Regions from separate parts of the Sphingobacterium sp. MAE genome, predicted to be linked through region 4. Evidence: riboswitches for the same ligand, from Rfam matches in the RefSeq annotation. Region 4 holds a riboswitch; each other region holds the start of a gene.
The links. A riboswitch is a leader RNA that binds a small molecule or an ion and turns the genes downstream of it on or off. The one in region 4 is predicted to bind S-adenosylmethionine.
Positions count from the first base shown of each region.

Region 1: another riboswitch for S-adenosylmethionine. It lies ahead of AC06G9_RS19625 (methylenetetrahydrofolate reductase); the one in region 4 lies ahead of AC06G9_RS09695 (O-acetylhomoserine aminocarboxypropyltransferase/cysteine synthase family protein).
Region 2: another riboswitch for S-adenosylmethionine. It lies ahead of AC06G9_RS03825 (5-oxoprolinase); the one in region 4 lies ahead of AC06G9_RS09695 (O-acetylhomoserine aminocarboxypropyltransferase/cysteine synthase family protein).
Region 3: another riboswitch for S-adenosylmethionine. It lies ahead of metE (5-methyltetrahydropteroyltriglutamate--homocysteine S-methyltransferase); the one in region 4 lies ahead of AC06G9_RS09695 (O-acetylhomoserine aminocarboxypropyltransferase/cysteine synthase family protein).

Region 1 is NZ_CM160044.1:4,583,061-4,586,233, reverse strand. It holds gene AC06G9_RS19635 (30S ribosomal protein S16) at 1-143, shown strand, start outside; gene rimM (ribosome maturation factor RimM) at 281-808, shown strand; SAM riboswitch class I at 974-1,079, shown strand; gene AC06G9_RS19625 (methylenetetrahydrofolate reductase) at 1,141-2,097, shown strand; gene AC06G9_RS19620 (glycosyltransferase family 117 protein) at 2,252-3,173, shown strand, end outside.
Region 2 is NZ_CM160044.1:888,784-891,956, reverse strand. It holds gene AC06G9_RS03830 (hypothetical protein) at 1-1,184, opposite strand, end outside; SAM-I-IV-variant riboswitch at 1,737-1,830, shown strand; gene AC06G9_RS03825 (5-oxoprolinase) at 1,866-2,129, shown strand; gene AC06G9_RS03820 (S9 family peptidase) at 2,709-3,173, shown strand, end outside.
Region 3 is NZ_CM160044.1:358,567-361,739, reverse strand. It holds gene AC06G9_RS01515 (response regulator transcription factor) at 1-435, shown strand, start outside; gene AC06G9_RS01510 (phosphatase PAP2 family protein) at 498-1,265, shown strand; SAM riboswitch class I at 1,341-1,445, shown strand; gene metE (5-methyltetrahydropteroyltriglutamate--homocysteine S-methyltransferase) at 1,601-3,173, shown strand, end outside.
Region 4 is NZ_CM160044.1:2,294,341-2,297,513, forward strand. It holds gene AC06G9_RS09695 (O-acetylhomoserine aminocarboxypropyltransferase/cysteine synthase family protein) at 1-1,207, opposite strand, end outside; SAM riboswitch class I at 1,436-1,550, opposite strand; gene AC06G9_RS09700 (prephenate dehydrogenase) at 2,139-2,981, opposite strand; gene AC06G9_RS09705 (pyridoxal phosphate-dependent aminotransferase) at 2,994-3,173, opposite strand, start outside.

The DNA.
Region 1 (3,173 bases), 2.3 Mb from region 4:
AAACTAAGAAAATTGCATTAGCTGCTGAAGCTAAGAAAAAAGAAGAAAAAGCTGCTGCTATTGCTGCTAAAAATGCTCCAGTTGCAGAGGAAACTCCTGCAGAAGAAACTGAAGCTCCTGCTGCAGAAGAAACTGAAGGATAATTTTTCTTTCATACAGTATCAAGAAAGCCGGTTCGACATGATCCGGCTTTTTTTTTAAAAAGAAAATAACTCCTATTTCCAAAGTAGTACTGCAATTTTGTATTTATATTTTTAAATTTGCCCTTTCAAATTAGAACATGACCATAGAAGAAAGTTTTTACATCGGTTATATTAGTAAAACACGAGGATTAAAAGGAGAGCTGCAGCTTTTTTTCGAATTTGAAGATTATCAAGATCTAGATTTTGATGTCTTATTTGTTGAAGTCAATAAAAAATTAGTTCCTTATTTTGTTGCTAATATTAAATACCAAACCAATAGTACCGCTTATTTGAATTTGGAAGATGTAGATCATATCGATAAAGCACAGCCCTTAGTCCGTAAGAAGGTATATCTGCCTAATGATAAAATGCCTGAACGTGATCCTGATGATTTCAGATATACGGATTTAATTGGGTATCTAGTGATTGATGAGGTACATGGAGAACTTGGAGAAATTACACATGTGCAAGAAATGCCACAACAATTTATAGCCACCGTTGATTTCAATGGCAAGGAGCTTATGTTCCCATTAAATGATGATTTAATGCTCGGTATTGATTCAGAAGATCAAGTATTGGAGGTTGATTTGCCCGAAGGCTTAGTTGAGTTGTATAAAGAAATTTAACATCTTCACTATCGAACATGAAGAAATATAAGCCACTACACATCTTTGTGTAGTGGCTTATTTATTTTATCTGATCTTGTTTTTATAGCGCTATAAGCGTATAATTTTTTGAGCAAGTTTCTAATATTATTTTGATTATAAATTTCTATTACCGATATTAGCCGATGCTTATAGAGAAAGGCAGAGGGACTAGACCCAATGAAGCCTTAGCAACCTGTTATTTTATAAGGTGCTACATTCTACCCCAACTCAGAGATGGGAAAGATAAGTTGAAACAAGTTTACTTGTGCATTTCGATGTAAGCCAACCAAAATCATATTTAAAAAAAATTAATGAAAATCGTTGATCATATCAGTAATGCCAAAGGAAAAACTTTGTTTTCTTTTGAATTGTTGCCTCCAGCCAAGGGGCAAGGTATCCAGAGTATTTTTAAAACAATGGATGCACTAATGGAATTCAAGCCTCCCTTTATCGATGTGACTTATCATAGAGAAGACTATATGTATAAGAAACACGAAAGCGGTTTATTAGAGCGTGTGGCTTATCGTAAACGTCCAGGAACAGTTGCTATCTGTGCCGCTATTATGAATAAGTATAAAGTGGATGCTGTTCCTCATCTTATATGTGGAGGATTTACGAAAGAAGAAACGGAGAATGCATTAATTGATCTAAATTTCTTAGGTATTGATAATGTGCTGGTACTAAGGGGAGATGCACGAAAAGGTGATTCTGATTTTATTCCAACAGATGGTGGACATGCATTTGCAACGGATTTATTGCAACAGGTGGTTGATATGAATCAGGGACAATATCTCCATGAAGATATTGCTATATCTGAAAAAACAAACTTTTGTATTGGTGTAGCGGGTTATCCAGAGAAACATTTTGAAGCGCCAAACTTCAATACAGATTTCAAATGGTTAAAAAAGAAAGTAGAAATGGGAGCAGAATTTATCGTGACCCAAATGTTTTTTAATGTAGAAAAATACAAGGAGTTTGTTACAAAATGTAGAGAAAATGGTATTCATGTTCCTATAATACCCGGATTGAAACCGTTGACAACTAAAAAGCAATTGATTACCCTACCTAAGATTTTCCATTTGGATATTCCCGAAGAATTGAGTGAAGCGGTCTCCGCATGTAAAAGTAATGCTGATGTAAGACAAGTGGGAGAAGAATGGCTAGTACAGCAGTGTAAAGAATTAATCGATTTCGGGGCTCCCGTTTTACATTTTTACACCATGAGTAATCCCGGACCGACAAAAAGTATTGTAGAAAAGTTATTCTAAATCAACCTATTTAACGATCAGCCTGCCACGTAAATGTAGCGGGCTTTTTTTATAGGCTGTATTTTTTTGTTAAAAAAAGTTAATCTAGTTCAATTGAAATCTTCTTTCATTATATTTAATTGATTATATATCATCAATTAAACCTGGATCATTCATGAGCTATCAGAAAGTGAACAATATGTTAGGCTGGCTATGTGCCATCATAGCAATAGTAGTTTTTATTATTACGGCTGAGCGGACAACAAGCTGGTGGGACACCGGTGAGTTTATTGCTTCAGCTTATAAACTCCAGATTGTTCATCAGCCAGGAGCACCATTGTTTCTGATGGTACAGAATATCTTTTCAAATTTTGCATTAGGCAATGTGGCTCAGATTGCCTTTTGGATGAATATCGGATCTGCTGTATGCAGTGGTTTGACAGTATTATTTTTATTTTGGACCATTACAGCGTTAGGAAAAAAGATCAGTCATTCTGATGATAAACCAATTCATAAAAATCAAGTTATTAAAATTATGGGAGCAGGTCTTGTCGGTGCCTTAGCCTATAGTTTCTCCGATACATTTTGGTATTCAGCAGTAGAATCAGAGGTCTACGCGATGTCCTCATTGTGTACTGCAGTAGTATTTTGGGCGATATTAAAGTGGGAAGCTCGCGCAAATAAACCACAAGCAGATCGATGGCTTATCGTTATCGCTTATATCATCGGACTATCAATTGGGGTTCATTTATTGAACTTATTGGTGATTCCAGCTATAGCTCTTATCATCTATTTCAAGAAAACAGACCGGACAACTTTATGGGGAATCAGTAAAGCAATGATAATTGGACTCGGAGTACTGGCATTAATTCTTTGGGGCGTGATTCAGTATCTCATTAAGTATGCCGCCAAATTTGATTTATTTTTTGTCAACACCCTCGGGCTGGCATTTGGGTCAGGGATATTGGTTTTTGTAGCGTTGATTCTATCAACATTAATTTATGGTATCTATTACTCCATAAGAAAGGGGAAAGTTGTGTTAAATACGGCATTACTAGCAACCTGCTTTATTCTTTTGGGATACAGTTCCTTTACCA
Region 2 (3,173 bases), 1.4 Mb from region 4:
ATCTTGGAAGACTTCCATAAATTATCGGACGACTCAAATGCCACATACTCCACAAGAGCGTCAAACCCTGTGGTTAATCTATCTACCCCTCTTGTATAAAATGTATATGATCCATTCGATTCTTTTACAAAACCAAAATCTCTATTTCCTGAAACTGGATGTTGTCCATATTTTGGATCATAGATAGTTGTAAAAGTCCATTTATTATTCGAAAAATCCGATACGATTACAGATGCATTATCCGGTCCCAAAATATCTATCGCAATTACTGCACTCAATGGATTATTCGAAAGCCAAAGGTTTTTATCATTTATTCCATACCAGTTATATGGGTCAAAAGAAGCGTATGTATTGTTTACAAAATTATTAATATCTTTACGAATAACACTCAAAAATTGTTCCGGTGTCTGTCTTATTCCATTTATTACGGGCAATTGTTTAATGTTTATAGGATAATAATCCATATTCACAACAGTACTGGATGCATCATCAATCTTTTGTACACGTGCTACTATATCATAATTTAAATTTGGAACAATGTGTGGATTTGTTCTAACTTGATTTAATTTATCAATTTGTGCTTGTTTTACTTGATGTCGAGCAGTAGCTAACCACTTTTCTATAATTTCACATGGAACATCTGGCAATAATCCGAAAGGTCTATTAAGCAACTGTAGTTTAATTCTTGTATCCGTTACCCCTCCTACTTCTCCAGGAAATCCAGGGCTTCCCGGAAATCCTGGATTTCCAGGAAGCCCTGGATAGGAAGGATTTGTACCTGGAGGATAAATTTCAACTACATCTAGCATATTTTGAAAACAGAAATTTACTAAATCATTTACAGTAACAATTTTATCTATGTCAGAATCTTCAAATACAATTGAAAATTCATTTTCACAAAAAATAAACACGTCTTGTAAATCCAGATCTATAAGACCTAAATCATCATTAAATTTGGATTCTAACAGTACCTCTTCATGATTGATTCCAAATTGCTCACTAATATATCTTCTTATTTTATTAGCTACAGAAAAAAAATCTGAACCAGAACCATTTGCTTTTAGACTCTTATTTTGAATTTGCGCTATGTCCAAGTTAGTACTTTCTATAACATTATCTTTTTCACAAGATGTGACAAACACAGCAAATAGTATTAAAAAATATATTCTAAATTTTCTTTCCATATAGTATTAAGTAGGTTATTTATAATTATAAGTTATTCGTGATTATGAAAATACAAGGTGAGCAATCGTTTAAAATTTAACTTTTTATAATACAAATCTATTTATCTCTATAATTGTCTTATAAAGCATTATGATGGTTAAGTAAACAACTCAGCATCAATCAAATAAATAAAAATATCAAGATTCATTAAAGAAATAATCATAAAAAATTACCATTAAAAATTATTAACTGGTGCAATTATAGAAAATATTTTCCAAAAAAATAACAAAAATTATATTATAGCGAATTATAATTAAGTAAAAAAATAATGTAATTCATTGAATAAATTAAGGTTATAACATTCTAAGTCAAGAAGAAAGGAATGAATTGATATAACTAAAATTACATTAGAAATTCTCACTTTTTACCTATGAAAAATCCCGGTAGAAAGACATAGCATTAGCCACATTCTCAATTTGATTGTAAACAAAAAACATAGACCTATGCTAGAAAAGAATATCAGCTAATTATTTTAAAATAAATTTTGATTCAAAATAAAATCTACTAACTTTGTAGAGTATTCAGAATTGCACGATGCAATACCAACCGAGTTAAGTAACCGCGGTGGTAAATTAATATGGGTTTCGACCAAAAATATCTGGATACAGTTTATGGTTTAATCCTTTAAATTTTTAAATTGTATGTCAACACCAAATCTTTATCAACACTTACTGGAAAAATTCAGTTATTACACCATCAATGAACTGATACAACTCAACAATGATACGGTATCGGAAAAAGGCTGGGGTTCCTCCAAATCTACATTTCGCACGGCTCTCATCAGTACTTTTTCTAAAAGAGGTTTAGACCTTTCCAACATTATTTCAAGAGAAGATGGTTTTACCTCCGTCAAGTATGTAGCAGTTCGATTAGAAAAAAACACGCTTGTTCCAATTGTTCAGTAGGATAGTCAGAACGACATGATCTTTGCAATTTATCTACTAGTCTAATGAATCAGATCCACAGCTTGTTATACTCTAAATCGGTATTAAAAAGATTAGGATATCAAGCTTACAAAAAGTAGTTCAGTTATTTTACTAATAAGCTTCAGTTGTTTATTATTTTCGAACAATTGAAGCTTTTACAAAAAGCTATTCCTTAAAAGTATATTTATCGTTTATCATATCTACTTTAAACAATAGTTCTCTCCTGATTTATTTCCAATTGCGAGCACAATATTAATACTATACACAAAAGATGCATCGATAGTTTGTGCCAAGCATATCTGCATTTTTTATTTGATACTCTGCTTTAATTTCCCAAAAATACGGATATGATCACCTGATCATTACATAATATGTATCTACCTAAAATTTTCAAAGCTTTATAAAATGACTTCGTCAAAAGCCTTCCTAAATAGAAAATAGGAATTACATAAGATAAAGTAGATTTTGTATCTTGCATGCTCATAATTGTATTTTTTATGAATCGAGTGAAAAGAGCTCAATCCATGATCACACTCCTTATTAAAATAAATTATTTTGATGAAAAAAAAATCTTTAATAACGCTTTCTGTATTACTATGTGCTTCGGCAACTATAGCTCAAGAAAAGAAAGAAACGAAACTGACTGTTAATATGGAAACACCAACAAAAACTCCATTAGACCCGCAAACATTATGGAAGTTAGGACGTGTTTCTGCCGAAGGAATTTCACCTGATGGAAAAACACTGGTATATGGTGTCTCAAATTATGCTGTGGAGACCAACAGCTCAGAGAAAAACTTATACACCTTATCATTGGAAACAGGCAACGCTACTCCCCTAACTAGTGAAAAGGGCGGTGAGTCTGTGGTGCAGATAACAGAAAATGGTGATATCATTTATTTGTTCAAAGGACAGCTTTGGAAAAAGAACAGATATAAGGGTGAAGCTGTACAATTGACAAATAGCGATACTGAATTAGAAAATGTCAAGTTATCTCCAAATGGTCAATACATATTATTCAGC
Region 3 (3,173 bases), 1.9 Mb from region 4:
ATGGAAGATAAGACAGAAGCTTTTGAACTTGGCGGCGATGATTACATCACAAAACCATTTCGAGTAGAAGAATTACTCCTTCGCATAAATGCGTTGCTCAAACGTGTTATAAGAGAAAAAGATGATCAGGTTGTGAGCGATAAATTTGAAATTGGAGAATACTTCTTTGATTATACCAGTCAGCAAATAGCCCACAAAGGTGTGCAGCAGAAGCTATCGACAAAAGAAGCCGAATTATTAAGGTTACTTTGTTTAAAAAAGAATGATGTACTGACAAGAGAAGAAGCACTTTTAAAAATCTGGCATGATGACAATTATTTCACAGGGAGAAGTATGGACGTTTTCTTAAGTAAACTGAGAAAATATCTACGAGATGATCCAAAAGTTGAGATTGTTAACGTACATGGAAAAGGCTATAAATTATTGGTCAGCTAATATACATTTACTCCGAATAATAAAGAGATGTTAAAACATCTCTTTTTGTTTATCTTGCTACAATGAAAATATCAATAACAATTTTTTTTATCCTTTCTATCTTTTGCTACTCTCCATCTCTTTATGCGCAAAGAGATACTTTACAAAAAAATAATGAAGATTTTGACACCAGTAGGAGTCAAATAAATTATAAACAATTAATAGTACCCGCTGCTTTAATGACTTATGGCATAATCTCCTTAAACAGCCCATACCTCAAAAATAAAGATCAACAGATAAATAATTCCATAAACAATGATCCATCAAAAACATTCAAATTTGATAATGTCAGTGTTTTTATTCCTTCAGCAGCTGTTTACGGTCTCAATTTCCTAGGTGTCCCAAGTAAACATAACTTCAAAGAACGTCTAGCCATTAGTGCGATCGCTCATGCCATCACCTTATCTACGGTATACACGATCAAACAGACCACTCCTACTTGGAGACCAGATCGTGCTGATCATGAATCATTCCCATCCGGACATACTGCTGTCGCATTTACGGGAGCCGAGATGTTATGGCAAGAGTATAAAGATCAATCCATTTGGTACGGTATCGCAGGATACACAATAGCTGCGGGTACAGGGTACCTCAGAATGTACAATCAGAAACATTGGTTTTCGGATGTCGCTATGGGAGCAGGTATTGGTATCATGGGAACAAAAATAGCATACTGGCTATTACCCCTATTTGATAAACATTTGCAATCAAGAAAGACAAGTTACTTAACCATGGCAACTCCATTTTACAATGGGAAACAACTTGGTGTATCTGCTAATTTTCAATTTTAAGCCTTGATTTATTGTCATTTTGATATAAAAGTTACAAAATATTTGTTTTTATAAAACTAATTCCGATATTTACAGCGCTTATAGAGAAAGGCAGAGGGAATAGACCCAATGAAGCCTTAGCAACCTGTCGATTGACAAGGTGCTACATTCTACCCCATCAAAAAGTGGGAATGATAAGCTAGACACAAATATATCTTGTGCCCTCCTCTCTAAAAGCAATCAAAAAATTTAGTAAATAGATTCAAGAATTTTTGATCGTTTTTTATTTCAAATAAAAAAAATCCATCTAATTTCTTGCTTCGTTAAGGTTGAACAAATAAAATAATTTTATATTTATGTTACTAACGAACAACTTAGGTTACCCACGTGTAGGTGCCTTCCGCGAGTTGAAAAAGGCCAATGAAGCATATTGGGCTAAAAAAATCAGCGCGCAAGAATTATTGCAGGCTGGACTGAAAATCCGTGAAGGCAACTGGCAAACTCAAAAAGATGCTGGCATCGATTTGATCCCTTCAAATGATTTTTCATTTTATGACCAAGTATTAGACTTGACTCTAACTGTAGGTGCTATTCCAGCACAATACCAATCACTCTTAAACAACGAAGATAAAGGATACAATTTGGACCTTTACTTTGCAATGGCGCGTGGTTTTCAACAAGATGGCGTTGATGTAACGGCAATGGAAATGACAAAATGGTTTGATACTAACTACCATTACATTGTTCCAGAATTCGTAAAAAATCAAGAATTCAAATTGACTTCAGAGAAATTCTTAAACGAATACAATGAAGCAAAATCTTTAGGTATCGAAACTAAGCCTGTATTAATCGGCCCAATCTCATACTTATTATTAGGTAAAGAAAAAGAATCTGGTTTCAATCGTATCGATCTAATCGATAAGTTGGTTCCCGTATATGAAGAAATCTTAGGCAAATTGGCTGCTGCTGGTGCAAAATATGTACAAATTGACGAGCCATTTTTAGCTTTAGATATCGATGATGCAACACGTGCTTTATACACTAGTGTATTTACTAAATTAGCTGCTGCTGCTCAAGACATCAAAATTATTGTAACGACTTATTTCGAGGCATTACGTGACAACGAAGAAACCGCTCTAAACTTACCAGTTTATGCTGTTCATGTTGATCTAGTAAGAGGTGAAAATCAACTCGACACTATATTAGCTAAAGTTCCTGCTTCATTAACACTTTCATTAGGTGTTGTTGAAGGACGTAACATTTGGAAAAATGATTACGAAAAATCTTTAGCACAAATCAAAAAAGCGGTTGATGCTCTAGGCAAAGACCGTGTATTAGTAGGACCTTCAAGTTCCTTATTACATGTACCTTTTGATTTAGACAATGAGGATAACGAAGAATCATTGCCTAAAGAAGTTAAAAATTGGTTAGCATTTGCTAAGCAAAAATTAGCAGAGGTAAAAGATCTAGCGATCTTAGCTGAAGGTGAAGTAGATGCAAAAACTGCGGAGCGTTTCGAAGCTAATAAAGCTGCTGCAGAAGACCGTCGTACATCTTCTTTAATTCACAAACCGGAAGTCAAAGAGCGTACTGCAAACATCACTGACGACGACGCAAAACGCACATCTTCATTCGCTGCTCGTAAAGAAGCACAGCAAGCTAAATTTAACCTTCCAGCATTCCCAACTACGACAATTGGTTCATTTCCACAAACAAAAGATGTCCGTAAATGGAGAGCTGATTTGAAAAAAGGTGCAATTACTCAAGAACAATATGACAAAGAAATCGCAGCGGAGACAGAAAGAACAATCCGTCTTCAAGAGCAATTAGATATCGATGTATTAGTTCATGGTGAATTCGAACGTAATGACATGGTTGAGTATTTCGGAGAGCAATTAGCGGGTTATGCCTTCACTAAGAATGGTTGGG
Region 4 (3,173 bases):
CTTTTTGTGCCTCTGCACTGAGTTGCTGGTGTGTTGTAGCGGCTGGGTGGATGATCAATGATTTTGTATCACCTACATTTGCTAGATGGCTAATTAACTCTAGGCTATCTATAAAAGCATCGGCTTTAGTGACATCGCCTTTTATCTGAAAAGAAAGAACCGCTCCATATCCATTTTTTAGGTATTTCTGTGCATTTGAATAACTTGGTGAGCTTTTCAAGCCCGGATAGTTCACTTGCTCAACTTGCGGATGCGCTTCTAACCATCTAGCGATTTCTAGGGTGTTGTCTACATGACGCTGAACACGTAGCGAAAGCGTTTCTAGACCTTGTATAAGCTGGAATGAGTTGAAAGGTGATATAGCCGGTCCGAAATCACGAAGGCCTTCCACACGTGCACGGATTGCAAATTGGATGTTGCCAAATGGACCATCTGGGCCAAATACATCTGCGAAGACCAATCCATGATATCCTTCAGAAGGTTCAGAAAATTGTTTAAATTTACCATTGCCCCAGTTATATGTACCACCATCAACGATGACACCGCCAATACTTGTTCCATGTCCGCCGATCCATTTTGTCGCAGATTCGACAACAACAGAAGCACCATGCTCTAGCGGTTTGAATAGATAGCCCCCAGCTCCAAAAGTGTTATCTACGATTAAAGGTAAATCGTGTTTTTTAGCAACTGCAGCTATTTTATCAAAATCAGGAATATCATAACTTGGATTTCCAATTGTTTCTAAGTATAATGCTTTCGTATTTTCATTGATCAATGACTCAAACTCCTCAGCTGTTGTCTCTTTCGTGAAGCGGACCTCAATTCCAATTCTTTTAAATGCAACTTTGAATTGATTGTATGTACCACCATAAATATGGCTACTCGACACAAAATTATCACCAGCCTCTAAAATATTATTTAATGCGATGAACTGCGCAGCTTGACCAGAGGCAACCGCCACTGCAGCAACACCACCTTCTAATGCAGCAATGCGTTTTTCAAAAACATCTGTTGTCGGATTCATCAGACGGGTATAGATGTTTCCAAACTGTTTTAATGCAAATAAGTTAGCGCCATGTTCCGCATTTTCAAATACGTATGAGCTGGTTTGATATATAGGTACTGCACGTGCGCCAGTAGTTGGGTCTGCAACTTGTCCTGCATGAACTTGTAGAGTTTCGAATTTTAAATTTTTATTTGTAGACATGGTTTTTTATAATTAATTAGTTGAATATTTTCGTGAATATTATAGAGTGAGGATCTGCACATGTAGATGCACTTGCTATCCATTAAGTAAAAAATGGATAGATCTAACAATAAAACATAAACATGTGCTCAAACATTCGCATTGAACTTGATGCAAGAGTTGTAAATGTTACGTTGGTAATTGAACTTACCCTGTTGTTTTTTTGTAATGTAAATATCATTGTCGTTTCATTTATATCCTCCATAACAATATTGATATGGACAGGAATTGGCACCTTTTCAAACGTATTTTGAAGGTTGCCAGTGGGTCATTGAGCCAGTCTCTCGCCACTTCTTTATAAATCAAGACCTGATTGAAAGGTTTTGATTAGGTGTATTTCGATTCGATCTACGTTGCAAATATATGTCTTGGAATTTAGAAACCAAAATATTTTGAATTATTTATTTAATACATGAGTAAAAAATGTAGTTTCTTTTTCTTGAGAAAAAGGTGTAATTATTAAATATGAAGAGTGTTAAGTAATTTAGGTTAATTATGGAATCAAAAGAAAACAAAGGATAAGGGAGATGTGCGTCTTCGCATTCTTAAAAGGTGAAAAAAACGCTTTGCACAAATCGGTTACAATTCGACATCTATTCGTAAAGTAGCCGCCAATCCGCTATAATTCCCATTATTATCTATCTGTCCTATAAGGACAAGAGTGATATCGGATATGCTGTTCATCAAGAAGAGCATTTACACATTGATCCTAGTAGAAATAAAGGTTGAATCAAAAGAACAAGTTGATGATTCTCTTAGTTTAGAGAAATGGTTGATTGTATGTGATCGCACAATGGCCGATGATGATGGCTGCGAACAAAAAAATGCTAGAAGTATTGGCTTCTAGCATTTTTTAACTTAAGTGAACGACCCTAAACTAATAACAGGAGCTTTATTTTATAATGCGCTTTATTTTATTAGATTTTTTAATCAACTTATGTAATTGTGTATAGTTTTCCTCTTGAATAGCATCTTTCAGAGCTTGCAACTGTTTAATATTTTCTTCCAATACTTCTAATACGTTTACTCTATTTTGTTTAAAAATAGGTGTCCACATATCGGGAGAGCTTTTAGCCAAACGTACTGTGGATTCAAATCCAGAACCCGCTAATTCAAATATCCTGCCCTGTGATTTTTCTTTTTCTAATACCGTTAAGGCTAGCGCAAAAGAAGTCAGGTGGGAGATATGTGAAACATAAGCGGTATGGGTATCATGTTCTTCCGCAGTCATAAATGACGTGCGCATTTCCAGTTGTTCAGTAATGGAATCTGCGAGTTCAAAAGCGTCTTCATCAGATTTAAAAGCCTCCACGTAGACCATCATTTTATCTTTGAACAAGTTTGGTAAAGCTGCTTCTGGGCCAGAATATTCAGTCCCTGCCATAGGGTGAGCCGCCACATACCGACCACGATTTGGATGTTCTGAGATCAATTGTAAAATATTAAGCTTAGTAGATCCCATGTCAATAATGACTTGGTCTGTTACTAGATCTAATAATTTTGGTGCCAACGAGATAATCGCATCCACAGGAGCCGTGAGAATAATGACCTTGCATTTTTCTAGTGCCTCTTCCAACGTTGCTTTCTGATCGATAAAGCCAATTTGCAATGCTTTTGTTAAGTTAGCATCACTTTTGTCGACACCAAATACCTGATCACAAAAATGCTTTTCTTTTAGTTTCATGGCGACTGAGCCACCAATTAAACCGACGCCAATAATGGCTATATTTATCATGTTATTTTAATCTTAATTCGTTTCTTTAACTTCTTTAATTCGCTCAATAGCCTCTTGCAACACTTCAACTGAAGCACATAAACTAATTCTGATATAGGAGTTTCCAGCAGTTCCAAATATACCTCCTGGAGTAATGAAGACACGTGATTGATTTAATACCTCATCACTAAGAGCGTAGCCCGATTCGTAACT